DNA from 4 places in the Isoptericola hypogeus genome. Region 3 is predicted to be linked to each of the others. Evidence: predicted binding sites of a transcription regulator. Region 3 holds the regulator's gene; each other region holds the start of a gene.
What was found. The regulator LexA, encoded in region 3, represses DNA repair genes until DNA is damaged. The targets are predictions, from matches to a motif close to TCGAACANNTGTTCGA.
Positions count from the first base shown of each region.

Region 1: ABD254_RS02320 (HNH endonuclease signature motif containing protein) is a predicted target of LexA. The motif match lies at 2,084-2,099, and genes of this name have one in related genera.
Region 2: recA (recombinase RecA) is a predicted target of LexA. The motif match lies at 1,418-1,433, and genes of this name have one in related genera.
Region 4: ABD254_RS07690 (DUF222 domain-containing protein) is a predicted target of LexA. The motif match lies at 1,716-1,731, and genes of this name have one in related genera.

Region 1 is NZ_BAAAPM010000003.1:5,420-8,728, reverse strand. Features, by position in the region: gene ettA (energy-dependent translational throttle protein EttA) at 1-70, shown strand, start outside; gene ABD254_RS02320 (HNH endonuclease signature motif containing protein) at 299-2,050, opposite strand; gene ABD254_RS02315 (phosphotransferase) at 2,351-3,309, shown strand, end outside.
Region 2 is NZ_BAAAPM010000012.1:8,903-12,211, reverse strand. Features, by position in the region: gene ABD254_RS21195 (regulatory protein RecX) at 1-97, opposite strand, end outside; gene recA (recombinase RecA) at 135-1,256, opposite strand; gene ABD254_RS21185 (MBL fold metallo-hydrolase) at 1,491-2,465, opposite strand; gene ABD254_RS21180 (alkaline phosphatase family protein) at 2,462-3,309, opposite strand, start outside.
Region 3 is NZ_BAAAPM010000006.1:13,367-16,675, reverse strand. Features, by position in the region: gene nrdR (transcriptional regulator NrdR) at 1-122, opposite strand, end outside; gene ABD254_RS15285 (LysM peptidoglycan-binding domain-containing protein) at 242-571, opposite strand; gene lexA (transcriptional repressor LexA) at 875-1,633, shown strand; gene ABD254_RS15275 (L-lactate dehydrogenase) at 1,660-2,664, opposite strand; gene ABD254_RS15270 (ATP-dependent DNA helicase) at 2,674-3,309, opposite strand, start outside.
Region 4 is NZ_BAAAPM010000003.1:1,201,293-1,204,601, reverse strand. Features, by position in the region: gene ABD254_RS07690 (DUF222 domain-containing protein) at 1-1,682, opposite strand, end outside; gene ABD254_RS07685 (SRPBCC family protein) at 2,028-2,255, opposite strand; gene ABD254_RS07680 (thiamine pyrophosphate-binding protein) at 2,314-3,309, opposite strand, start outside.

The sequences.
Region 1 (3,309 bases), on a different contig from region 3:
GGTCGAGCGGCTGGGCGCCGACGCCGCCCGCCCGCACCGCGTGACCTACCGCAAGCTCACGCGCGACTGAGGTCCTTGGCACCCCTGCCCCGTGGCAGGGGAGAGCGCCCGTCCTGACCGAGTGTCGGGGCGGGCGCTTCGTCGTGCCGCCGACCATTCCGCTGGCTGAGCCTGTCGAAGCCCTCGCCGGTTGGGCCCGTCGCGACCGATCGCGGCGACGCCGGCACGTGTACTGGCGCTACAGCGCCCCAGCACGCTCCTGCGCTGCTTACGCGGGTCCGTGGTGACGTCCGGCCCATCAGAAGGGTGGTGTCGTGTCGTCGCGACGGGTTGTGTCGCTCGTGGTGGACGGGTCCCCGCCGGCCGTGGCAGCCGCTGTGGGCTCGCCGGCGTCTGTCGGGAGGTCCGCGGCCGCGGGGCGTGTTTCGCCGACCAGGGCCCGTGCCTCGGCGGTCCATTCGTCGAGGAGTCCGACGGTGTGGTCGGCGCTGCCGGGGGTGGTGAGGTAGGTGCGGCCGCGGGGTGAGGTCCAGGCCAGGACGCCGGCGTCGAGCTGTTCGACGGCCCACCGGGACTCGTGCTTCAGGGTGTGGTGCTTGCGGCACAGATGGGCCAGGTTGCCCGCGTCGGTGGTGCCGCCGTCGACCCAGGCAGTCGTGTGGTCGACGTCGCAGCGGCGTGCGGGGATGCGGCAGCCGGGGAAGCGGCAGGTGACGTCGCGCAGGGTGAGGAAGGCGCGCAGGTCGGCGGGCACGACGTAGCTACGCCGGTCCACGGTGAGCATGGCCCCGGTGACGGGGTCGGTGAGGATGCGCCGCAGCGTCGGGGCGTGGGCGGCGAGCTGTCGTGCGGTCTCCGCATCGAGGGGGATGGCGCCATCCAGGGTCGCGGAGTCCTCGCTGGTGCCGGTCAGGGTGGTGATCGGGACCGTGACGTGCACGACGGGTCGGATGCTGCGCGCCAGCGCAGCGAGCGGGTCGGGCGGGCCGGGCGGGCCGGGCGGGCCGGGCGGGACGGTTGGGCCGGATAGACCTGGTGGGTCGGGTGGGTCGGACACCGGTCCGTGCGTTGCTCCGCCGGGAACGCGATCATCGAAGCCGCCGTCCGTGCCACCGTCCGCGGTGCCTCCGTGCGCTGTCGCGCCGTGCACTGTGCCGTCGATTCCGTCGTCGACTCCACCGTCGGCCCGGCCGGCGACTCCGCCGGCGACTCCGCCGTCGACCAGGCCGGCGACCAGGCCGGCGACCTCGCCCACGATCGCGCCCTGGCCGTCAAGCCGGGTATCGACCCCGCCGTTCACCGCGCCGTCCTCCACACCGTCGAGCAGGAGTGCACTGAGGGTGGCGGCGCGTAGCTGCCCGATGCCGCGGGGGTCGCCGGCGGTCTTGGCGCGGGTGGCGGTGCGGGTGAGGCGGTCGTGCACGGCGTGGGCGACGGGTGCGGGCAGGTGCGCGGTGAGCCAGGACATGCCGTCCTTGCCGTCGTCGACCCACACGTCGGCCTTCAGGTTCGCGGCCTCGTGCCGGACCTCGGCGGGCACGGGGTGCAGCAGGTCGCGGGCCGCGCGGGCCAGGGCGCCGAACTTCGCCGCGGTCACCTCCGGGGCGCGGTGCAGCACGACCGCTTCGATCTCGGCCACGGCGTGGGCGGGCAGGTCGGCCACGGCCTCGACCAGGACGGCCGTGTGCCGGTAGCTGATCCGCCCGGCACACAACGCGTCGAGGGTGGCCCTGGCGCGCCGGGTCAGGACCTGCGCGTCGGACAGCAGGGTGGAGGCCGAGGCCTCGCCGATCCCCAGCGCGCACGCGACCTCTGCCGCCAACGCCCGGTGAGCGACGGAAGAACGCCGTACCGCCGACGCGGTCGCGACCCGCGGGACGTCGAGGTCGAGCATCGTCTCCGGGGCTGCCTCGGTCGCGGCGAGTACCTCGGCCAGCGCCACGGTGCGCCGTCCCGCGGCAGCATTCATCGCCGTCTGCTCGTCCGCCGCCCGACCCAGCGCAGCGTCCAGCACGAGTTGTGCTGCTGCGGTGCCCGGCGTCCGTGCCATGCGACAAGTCAACCAGGAGCCACCGACACCCGGTCGAACAGGCGTTCGACCCGGAGCTGAGGCTGAGACGGCACGTTCGATTGCTGGAGACCGGCTCACCCGCGCTCGCTGGCGAGCATCGGGGACCTGAACTCCCGCGCGGTGCACGACGTCGTCCACGGTGGGCTGGCAGTGCGGGGCGCCTGAGCCATGACCACGACCCCGGACGGCGAAAGCGCTGGCCCGGGACGGAGCGACGACCACGACCCCGGACGGCAAATGGGCTGGTCCGGCGGGGGGCACGCGGGCAGGATCCTCCGCATGAGCACCGCCGTGCCGAGCCGCACCCGGCCCACCTGGCCCGAGCTGCCGGCGCCCGTGCGCGCTGCGGTCGAGGCGCGGATCGGCATGCCGGTGACCGGGTGGACCAGCCACGACGGCGGGTACTCGCCGGGCCTGGCCTCGACGCTGCGCACCGGTGAGGGCACCCTGTTCGTCAAGGCCGTCCACACCGGGCACGAGTTCGCGGCCCGGCTGTATCGCGAAGAGGCGCGCCGTGCCGCGCTGCTGCCCGCCGGCCTCCCGACGCCGCGGTTCCGCTGGTCCCTGGAGGTCCCGGCCGACGAGTTCCTGACCGGCGAGGGCGCGGCCGGCGGCGGGTGGGTGGCGCTCGCCTTCGACACGGCCGAGGCGCGGACGCCGCGCGTCCCATGGGTGGCCGACGAGCTCGACGCGGTCGTCGAGCTCGCGACGAGGATCTCCGAGCACGAGGTGGTGCCTGGCGCGCTGCCCGACCTCGGGACCGAGCTGCCGACCGACCGCACGAGACTCCTCGCCGCCGAGCTGCCGGCCGGGCTCGCGACCTACGACCCGTGGCTGGCCGAGCACCTGGACCGGCTGGCCGCGCTCGAGGCCGACGCCCTCGCCGCGGTCGCAGGCACCTCCCTGGTGCACGGCGACCTGCGCGGCGACAACGCGCTGCTGATCGACGGCCCGCTGATCGACGGCCCGCTGGTCGACGGCCGGCTGACTCGCGACCAGGCTCGCCGGGGCATCCGAGCGCTCGCTGTCGACTGGCCCAACGCGGCCCGGGGCGCCGCGTTCTGCGACCGGGTCGGCATGCTGCCCGCCACCCACGTCGAGGGCGGCCCGCCCCCCGAGGAGGTCCTGAGCCGCCGTCCGCTGCCGCCCGGCACCGACGACGACGCCGTCACGGCGTACGTCGTCGCGCTCACCGGGTACTTCGTGCACTCGTCGCTGCAGGCGCCGCCACCCGGTAT
Region 2 (3,309 bases), on a different contig from region 3:
CGTCCGAACCGTGGCCGTCCGGGCCCTGGGCGCCCTCGCCGCCGTACGACGTTCCCGCACCCACGGACGACCGCGGGCGGCCGCGACGCTTCCCCACGCCGCGACCGCCAACGCCCACCGTCATACGAGCCCCATCAGAACGGGGCCTTCTTTCCCTTGGCCGCGCCCTTGGCCGCCGGAGCCGCCGCAGCGACGGCTCCCGTCAGCTCGGCCGGCGCCGCACCGTCCGCTGCGACGCCCTCGGCCGGCGCATCCAGCTTGGCTCCGACGCCCAGCTTCTCCTTGATGCGCTTGTCGATCTCGTTGGCGAGGTCGGGGTTGTCGCGCAGGAACGCGCGCGCGTTCTCCTTGCCCTGCCCGAGCTGGTCGCCCTCGTAGGTGAACCACGAGCCGGACTTGCGCACGAAGCCGTGCTCCACGCCCATGTCGATGAGGCTGCCCTCGCGCGAGATGCCCACGCCGTAGAGGATGTCGAACTCCGCCAGCTTGAACGGCGGGGCCATCTTGTTCTTCACGACCTTGACCTTGGTCCGGTTGCCGACGGGCTCCGTGCCCTCCTTGAGGGTCTCGATCCGTCGGATGTCCAGGCGCACCGAGGCGTAGAACTTCAGCGCCTTGCCACCGGTCGTCGTCTCCGGGGAGCCGAAGAACACGCCGATCTTCTCGCGCAGCTGGTTGATGAAGATCGCCGTCGTGCCCGACGCGCTGAGCGCACCCGTGATCTTGCGCAGCGCCTGCGACATCAGGCGGGCCTGAAGGCCGACGTGGCTGTCGCCCATCTCGCCCTCGATCTCGGCCTTGGGCACGAGCGCCGCCACGGAGTCGATGACGATGATGTCGAGCGCGCCGGAGCGGATCAGCATGTCCATGATCTCCAGCGCCTGCTCGCCGGTGTCCGGCTGCGACACCAGCAGGGCGTCGGTGTCGACGCCGAGCTTCTTGGCGTACTCCGGGTCCAGGGCGTGCTCGGCGTCGACGAACGCCGCGATGCCGCCGTTCTTCTGGGCGTTGGCCACGGCGTGCAGCGCGACGGTCGTCTTGCCGGAGGACTCCGGGCCGTAGATCTCGACGATGCGGCCGCGCGGGAGGCCACCGATGCCGAGCGCGACGTCGAGCGCGATCGAGCCGGTGGGGATGACCTCCACCGGAGCGCGACCCTCGTCGCCGAGGCGCATGATCGAGCCCTTGCCGAAGCTGCGATCGATCTGGGCGAGCGCGGCCTCGAGGGCCTTCTCGCGGTCTGCCGGTGCAGGCATGTCGGTCACCTTTGCGTTCTGGGCGCGGCGGCTGCGCGCCGGCGTTCGTGGCTGCGTGCTCATGTTGTTGCCGACCGTACGTGCCGCCACCGACAACGCCCGGAGTGACCGGGCGAGCTGGGGACGACGCCGAACGGAACCCGTCTGTGGACACACTCTCACCGAACAGGTGTTCGACGCCAGCTACGCCGCCCCGGGCGTGTCGCACCTCACGCCCGGCCCGGGTTCTCGGCCTCAAGGCCGTCCCCGGGCCCCGCCGGCGTTCTCGGCCTGCGGCCCGTCTCCCGCCTCGCCCCACGACTCGCCCGGCCGCAGCACGACCGCCGACGCCCGGGGCGCGGCCCGGCGCAGCGCCGCCGCGAACGCGACTCCCGCGTGGTCCATCCAGCCCGGCGGCAGGTACCGGCCGCCCGGCGCGTGCAGCGTGCCCCAGTGCACGGGGATCGCGACGCGGGCGCCCACCTCCGCGCACACCTCCGCGGCCGCCGCAGGGCCGAGGTGGCCACCGGACAGCCGCGGCCCCCACCCCGACACCGGCACGAGCGCGACGTCGACCCGCCCTCCCGCCAGGTCGCGCACCCGCCCGACGGCCGGGAATCGTTCCGTGTCGCCGACCGCCCAGACGGTCGGCCCGGGTGCGCCGCCGGCGAACGCCGCGGCGCGCACCAGGTGCCCGACCGCGGCGTTCGGGCGGTGCGGCATCGGCCGGTGCCCGTGCACCGCGGGGGTGAGGCGCACCTGCGCCCCCGCGACGTCGTGCCACTCCCCCTCGTGCCAGCCCCCGGCGTGCCACCCCCCGTCCCCGTGCGTCACCGCGTCGTGCCAGGCGCCCTCCAGCCCCACCCCACGCAGCCCCTTGCCGCGCAGCCACCGCGCGTTGGCGGGGGCCGCGAGCACCGGGACGTCCCCCAGCAGCCGCAGCGAGCGCAGCTCGGCGTGATCGTGGTGCAGGTGGGAGACGAGCGCGGCGTCGGCGCCGCCCCACGCCTCCGGGGCAGGCTGGTCCCCCCGCCGGCGCAGCATCCCGGCGTGGCGCCCCAGCAGCGGGTCCGTGACGAGCCGCGTCGTCCGCCCGTCCGCACCCGTCAGGTCGATCACGACCGTGGAGTGCCCCAACCACGTCACCCGCACGGCGGTGCGGCCGCCGGAGCCGCCGTCAGCGCCGCCGTCGGAGCCGCCGGCAGAGCGGCCGTCGCGCGGCGCCGTCACAGCCCCTCCCGCAGCCCGAGGCCGTCCAGCCACGCGACCAGCCGCCGGTGCACCGTCTCGGCGCCCACCAGCATGCGGGCGCCGTCGACGTCCTCGCGCTCGTCGTCGGGTACCTCGAGGTCGGCCGGGTGCACCAGGACGGCCTCGCTCTGCGCCCCGCCGAGCCCGCCGTGCGAGCCGACCAGGCCCTCGAAGGCGTGCACCCGGCCCATGGGATCGAGGGCCGAGACCAGCACGAGGTCGCCCGCGTCGTCGAGCCCCGCCACGCGCAGCAGGTCCGCCCGCGCCCGCGCGCCATAGCCGGCGAGCGGGTCGCGGCCCCTGACCCAGCCACCCACCAGCCCCCGCGTGCCGTCGCGGCCGTGCGCGACCACCTCGTCGCCCTCACGCACGACGACGATCCCGACCGCCGGGTTCGCCAGCAGGCCCGGGACCAGGGCCGGCCAGCGCCGGGACACCCGGACGCCGTCCGGCCGCCCGGGTTCGCGGCAGAACCACACCATGCCCAGGTTGCCCGACCCGATCACCGCGACCTCCGGGACCTCCTCGCCGGCCGACGGGCCTGCCGACGCCCGGCCGCGGGCCGGCTCCCGGTCCGGGCCGACGAGCACGCGCGCGTCCCCCTTGCGCTCGCCGCGCATCGCGTTGAGGGCGGCGTTCGCGGGACCCCACGACTCGCTCTCGCCGGCGGCGCGCCCGGTCGCCTCGCGCCCCTCGGCGCGGTCCTGGCCGACGCGCGGAACCGCCATGAGACGGCGGACCTCGTCCCCCAGCGTCCGCCCGCAGACCTGCTCGAACGTGGCGCCCAGGGACTGGCCGTGGTCCGAGACGACGACCACCTGGT
Region 3 (3,309 bases):
ATCGTGGTGAAGCGCCGCTGGCACGACGGGCACTGTCGACGACGGCGGATGGTGGTGCCGTCGTCGGACGTCCGGGAGTCGACGACGCGCGAGTCCGCGTGTCTGCAGAACGGGCAGTGCATCGGGTACTCCTGGGCTCGGTGCCGGACCGGCGCCCGGCTGCCGACAACGTAGGCGGCGACCCGCGCCCTGCGCAACACGCCGCCCTGCGGCGGGGCCCCGAGCGGACCTTCCCGACGTCTCACTCCTGCGGCAGCAGCACCACCTGCCCCACCTGGAGGTCTGCCGACTCGAGCTCGTTCAGCTCCTGGAGGTCCACCACGACGTCGCGCACGTCCTCGTCGGTGCTCGCGAGACCCCGCGCGTACTCCCACAGCGACTCTCCCGGCGCCACGGTGTGCAGCCGGACCTCCAGGGGGCCGCCAGGCGTGCCGGCGACGGCGCGCTGACCGACGAGCCCGGCCGCAGCGGCGACCAGGACGGCGACGAGGACGACCACGGCTCGCCCGCGCCGGGTGAGCCGGAGGCCGCCGAGGCCGAGGGGCCCGGGGGCGGAGACGGTGCTGGCCATGATGGTGGTCCTCTCGTCGCGTCGGTGCGGCCATCGCCCGTCGGGCGGCCACGCCGTGTCGAAGGTTCCTGTGTCGAGCCGTCGGCGTCGATCCGTCCGAGTCGATTCGTCGATGTCGAACACCCGTTCGTCGAACGCCTGTACCAAGGTGTAGCACAGGAGTGCGACACGGTCGAGCGTTTGTCGAACAGATGTTTGATGCGCGGGGCGATCTGACCTAGAGTGGTTCCAGCGCGATGGAAGGTTTGTCGGATTTCAGGGCCCGTCGGGGCGGGCCGCGACGTCGGAGGACGGGAGAACGTCATGACGAGCGGACGGGACGAGGCGGCCGGGGCGACGGGCCCCGCCCTGGCCTCGGTGAGCGAGCTCGCGCCGGGCGCCGATCGCCTGACGCCGCGCCAGCGGCGGGTGCTGGAGACCATCCGCGTCTCCGTGGACACCCGCGGGTATCCGCCGACGATGCGCGAGATCGGCGAGGCCGTCGGGCTCGCGAGCCCGTCGTCGGTCAAGCACCAGCTCACCACGCTCGAGCGCAAGGGCTACCTGCGTCGCGACCCGAACCGGCCGCGTGCCATCGAGGTCGTCGACCCGGATGCGCCGGGCACGGGCGCCGGACCGGCGGACTACGGCGGCGCGTCCTCCCTCACGAAGGGTGCACCGGGGCTCCCGGCCGACGGAGAGGCGCCGCCTCCCCTGTACGTGCCGCTCGTGGGCCGCATCGCCGCGGGCGGACCGATCCTGGCCGAGCAGGTCGTGGAGGACGTGTTTCCCCTCCCCCGGCAGGTGGTCGGCGACGGCGAGCTCTTCCTGCTGAAGGTGGCCGGCGACTCGATGATCGACGCCGCGATCTGCGACGGGGACTGGGTGGTCGTGCGCCGCCAGCCGGTCGCGGAGAACGGCGAGGTCGTGGCCGCGATGATCGACGGCGAGGCGACGGTGAAGACCTTCAAGCAGGCGGACGGGCACGTCTGGCTGCTGCCCCAGAACAGCGCGTACAGCCCGATCGAGGGCGACGCGGCCCAGGTGCTCGGTCGCGTCGTGGCGGTGCTGCGCAGCCTCTGACGGCGCGCGGGGCCGTGCGGGCCGCCTCAGATGCCGAGGCGGGCCTGCACCTCGCGCATGCTCCGGGCCGACGCGCGCAGGCCTGCGACCTCGTCGTCCGACAACGGCGTGTCGATGGTCTCCGCGACGCCCCGACGGTCGACGAGCGAGGGCACGGACAGGCAGACGTCGCTGATCCCGTAGAACCCGTCGAGCCGTGACGACACGGACATCACGCGGTGCTCGTCGTTGAGGATCGCCTCGATGATGCGCGTCGCGGCCAGGCCCACCGCGTAGTTCGTCGCACCCTTGCCCGCGATCACGCGGTAGGCCGAGGTCACGACGTCGCTCGCGATGCGCTCCCGAGCCGCGGCGTCCAGCGGCTCGTGCCCCCGGAACGGACGCCAGTCGAGCAGCGGCACGCCGGCGATGGTGGCCGAGCTCCAGAGCACGATCTCCGAGTCGCCGTGCTCCCCCGCGATGTTGGCGTGCACGTTGCCGACCGCGACCCCGCAGTGCCGCGCGACGGAGTCCCGCAGCCGCGAGGAGTCGAGCACGGTGCCGCTGCCGAGCACGCGCTCGTGGGGCAGGCCGCTGACCTGCTGTGCGGCATACGTGACCACGTCGACGGGGTTCGTCACCATGAGGAACACGGCGTCCGGGGCGACCTCGACCAGGCCCGGCAGGATCTTGCGGGTCAGCGCGACCGTCGCCTCCGCGAGGTCGAGGCGGGACTGCCCGGGCTCCTGCTTCGCCCCGGCCGTGACGGCGACGACGTCCGCCCCACGGCAGACCTCCACGTCGTCGGAGCCCTCGATCTCCGCCTGGGGGATGAACATCCCGCCGTGCCGAAGGTCGAGCACCTCGGCCTCGACCTTGGCGCGGTTGACGTCCATGAGGGCCACCGTCCGGGCGGCGCCGCGGGCGAGCGCCGCGTACGCGAGCGTCGCGCCGACGGCGCCCGCCCCGACGATCGCGAGCTTCGTCGTGGTGCGGGCACCACGCGCGTCGCGACCGGATCCAGACGTGTTTTCGGGGGTGGGTGCGGGCACGGTTCCAGGCTAAGTGTCGAGGCGGCGCAGCGCAGCGCGGACGAGGTCGCTGTCGGTGGTCGGCCAGAAGTCCGGCATGGAGCGGGTGAGGAAGGTGCCGTAGCGGGCGGTGGCCAGCCGCGGGTCGAGCACGGCCACCACGCCCCGGTCGTCCGCCGTACGCACCAGCCGCCCGGCCCCCTGCGCGAGCAGGAGTGCCGCGTGGGTGGCGGAGACCTGCATGAACCCGTTGCCGCCCGCCGTCTCGACCGCCCGGGCCCGGGCGGCCTTGACCGGGTCGTCCGGGCGCGGGAACGGGATCCGGTCGATCAGCACGAGCTGGCACGCCGGGCCGGGCACGTCGACGCCCTGCCACAGGGACAGGGTGCCGAAGAGGCAGGTGGCGGGGTCGTCCGCGAACTGCCGCACGAGGGTCGGGAGCTGGTCGTCGCCCTGGCACAGGACGGTGACGTCGAGCCGGTCGCGCATGGCCTCGGCCGCGGCGAGGGCCGCCCGGCGGGAGGAGAACAGCCCGAGCGTGCGCCCGCCCGCCGCCTCGACCAGGCCGGCGATCTCGTCGAGCTGGGCGTCGGTCGTGGGCTCGCGCCCGGGTGCCGGCAGGTGCCGGGCGACGTACAGGATGCCCTGGCGCGGGTAGTCGAACGG
Region 4 (3,309 bases), on a different contig from region 3:
GAGGCCGGCTCGCTGATCAAGGACCGTGCCTCGGCGGTCCATTCGTCGAGGAGTCCGAGGGTGTGGACGGCGCTGCCGGGGGTGGTGAGGTAGGTACGCCCGCGGGGTGAGGTCCAGGCCAGGACGCCGTGGTCGAGCTGTTCGACCGCCCACCGGGACTCGTGCTTCAGGGTGTGATGTCTGCGGCACAGGTGGGCCAGGTTCTGCGCGTCGGTGGGGCCGCCGTCGACCCAGGCGAGGGTGTGGTCGACGTCGCAGCTGCGTGCGGGGATGCGGCAGCCGGGGAAGCGGCAGGTGACGTCGCGCTGGGTGAGGAAGGCGCGCAGGTCGGCGGGCACGACGTAGCTACGCCGGTCCACGGTGAGCATGGCCCCGGTGACGGGGTCGGTGAGGATGCGCCGCAGCGTCGGGGCGTGGGCGGCGAGCTGTCTGGCGGTCTCCGGGTCGAGGGGGATGGCGCCGTCCAGGATCGCGGAGTCCTCGCTGGTGCCGGTCAGGGTGGTGATCGGCACGGTCACGTGCACGACGGGGCGCACGCTGCGCGCGAGCGTGGCCAGCGGGTCCGGTGGCGCGCACGAGGGCGTGTTGTCCGGCAGCCCGGAGGTCAGCGCGTCCTTCGAGGAGTCGGGGATCGGCGACGCGGTCGGTGCGGTGTTCTCGCCGGATTGCATCCCGCCCGGTGACGGCGTTTGCGCCGCGCCCGGCGGCGACGGTGGTGTCGCGCCCGCCGTACCCAGGGGTTCCGTGCCGGGTGGCGCCCCGGATGCTGCGCCTGGTGAGGTGTCCGGTGAGCTGCCCGCCGTCGACTGTGCCTCCACGCGAGCGGCATTGGCCGCCGCGGCGCCTGCAGAGTCGTCGTCGGCGCACTCGCCGATGTCGGCGCGCTCGAATGTGTCGGCGGCGTGTTGCGAAGCACTTGCCTCGGTGCTGCCGGTGCTGCCGCCTGTGTCGTCGAGCAGGAGCGCGGTCAGGGTGGCGGCGCGTAGCTGCCCGATGCCGCGGGGGTCGCCGCCGGTCTTGGCGCGGGTGGCGGTGCGGGTGAGGCGGTCGTGCACGGCGTGCGCGACGGGTGCGGGCAGGTGCGCGGTGAGCCAGGACATGCCGTCCTTGCCGTCGTCGACCCACACGTCGGCCTTCAGCTTGGCGGCCTCGTGCCGGACCTCGGCGGGCACGGGGTGCAGCAGGTCGCGGGCCGCGCGGGCCAGGGCGCCGAACTTCGCCGCGGTCACCTCCGGGGCGCGGTGCAGCACGACCGCTTCGATCTCGGCCACGGCGTGGGCGGGCAGGTCGGCCACGGCCTCGACCAGGACGGCCGCGTGCCGGTAGCTGATCCGCCCGGTGCACAACGCGTCGAGGGTGGCCCTGGCGCGCCGGGTCAGGACCTGCGCGTCGGACAGCAGGGTGGAGGCCGAGGCCTCGCCGATCCCCAGCGCGCACGCGACCTCTGCCGCCAACGCCCGGTGAGCGACGGACGAACGCCGTATCGCCGGCGCGGTCGCGACCCGCGGGACCTCCAGGTCGAGCATCGTCTCCGGGGCGGTCTCGGTCGCGGCGAGCACCTCGGCCAGCGCCACGGTGCGGCGTCCCAGGGCGGCGTTCGCGGCCGTCTGCTCGTCCGCTGCCCGGCCCAGCGCAGCATCCAGCACCAGTTGTGCTGCTGCGGTGCCCGGCGTCCGTGCCATGCGACAAGTCAACCAGGAGCCACCGACAAAAACTCGAACAGGTGTGCGAAGAATGGCGTGCCTTGTGGACGGCCGCCGCGGGCGACCCGGCTGATCGAATCGGCCTCCGCAACAGAGCCGCGGCGACGCTCGAGGGGCACGCGCCGTACCCGCGTCGGTCGAGGTCAGCGAATCTTCGGGGCCGAGCTCGGCGAGGCGCCGGAGGACGGTGTCGCGCCACCTCGGGCCCATCCGCTCGCATGCATCGCGCGGACGTGTGTCGTCGAGGTCGAATCCGGAGTGCTCGAGCAGGAGCCGGGCCCGTGGCCCTCGGCGACCAGTCTCCAGGTCAGGGTCCAGTCGCCGTCAAACGTGTACGCGAACCGGTCGTGCGGGAGGACTCCGCCACCCTGCACGGATCGAGCCGAAGCCGGGCATCTCCAGGTGGAACCCGTGGCCGAGGTCTTCGGCGACATCGCTCTCCGCCCACCACTGCGCGTGCAGCTCGGGCTCGGTGAGGGCGCGCCAGACCGTGGCGGGCGGGGCGTCGAGGACCTGGTCGACGGTGACGGCGCCGGTGCGGCAGCAGGTCATGAAGGGTCTTCCCCGTGCTCGAGGACGTCGCGCGGAGGTCGTTGCTGGTCGAGCGCACCTACCGGCTGAGGTTCACCCGCAGGATCTCCTCCTGGTAGGGGGCGACGACGGTGGGCGAGACGCGGCAGTCGAGCATGAGGAACCGGCGCTGGTCGACGGGCTCGGAGGTCCACGACGCGAGGCGGTCGAGGTCCGCGAGCGAGCGCACGACGACGCCCTCCGCGCCGACGGCGGCGGCGAGCGCCGCGAAGTCCGTCTCGGGGATGCGCATCGGCTCCTCGGCCAGTCCCTGCCGCCCGTACACGTGCACCTCGGCGCCGTAGACGGCGTCGTTCCACACGACCGCGACGCCGCGGCCGCCGGCGGTGCGCACGGCGGTCTCGAGGTCGGCGAGCGCCATGAGCCCGCCCCCGTCGCCGGTGGTGAGCACGACGGCGTCCTCGGGTCGCGCGGCCGCGGCGCCGGCGACGCTGGGGAAGCCGAGCCCGATGGACTGGTAGGCCGTGCCGACCATCATCATCCGGTCGGGCGACGCGACGGGCCAGTACATGTTGGCCCAGCCGATGAAGTGGCCGCCGTCGGAGACGACGACCCGGTCGTCGGGCAGCAGCGCCCCGAGGCGGTGCGCCACCGTGCGGGGGTCCAGACGTCCGTCGCTCGCGAGCCCGTCCGCGGGGCCGGTCTCGTAGGCGCGGGCGGCGGCGACGTCCACCGACTCGCGCCAGCCGGACGGCGCCGCTCCGAGGCCGCGCAGCTCCTCCAGGAGCGCGCGCGCCACGAGAGCGGCGTCGCCGCGGACGAACCCGCCGACGTGCCGGTGCGTCGCGGCAGGGGCGACGTCGACCTGGACGACGCGGGTGCCGGGGGAGAACAGGTCGCCGAAGCGCATCGTGAACTGGTTGAGCGACGCGCCCAGCACGACGGCCACGTTCGCCTCGCGCACCAGCGCCATCGCGCCCTCGGCGCCGAAGCCGCCCGCGACGCCGAGGTCGTACCGGCCGTCGGGGAAGACGCCGCGGCCGAGCGCGGTCGTGGCGGTCAGCGCCCCGGTCGC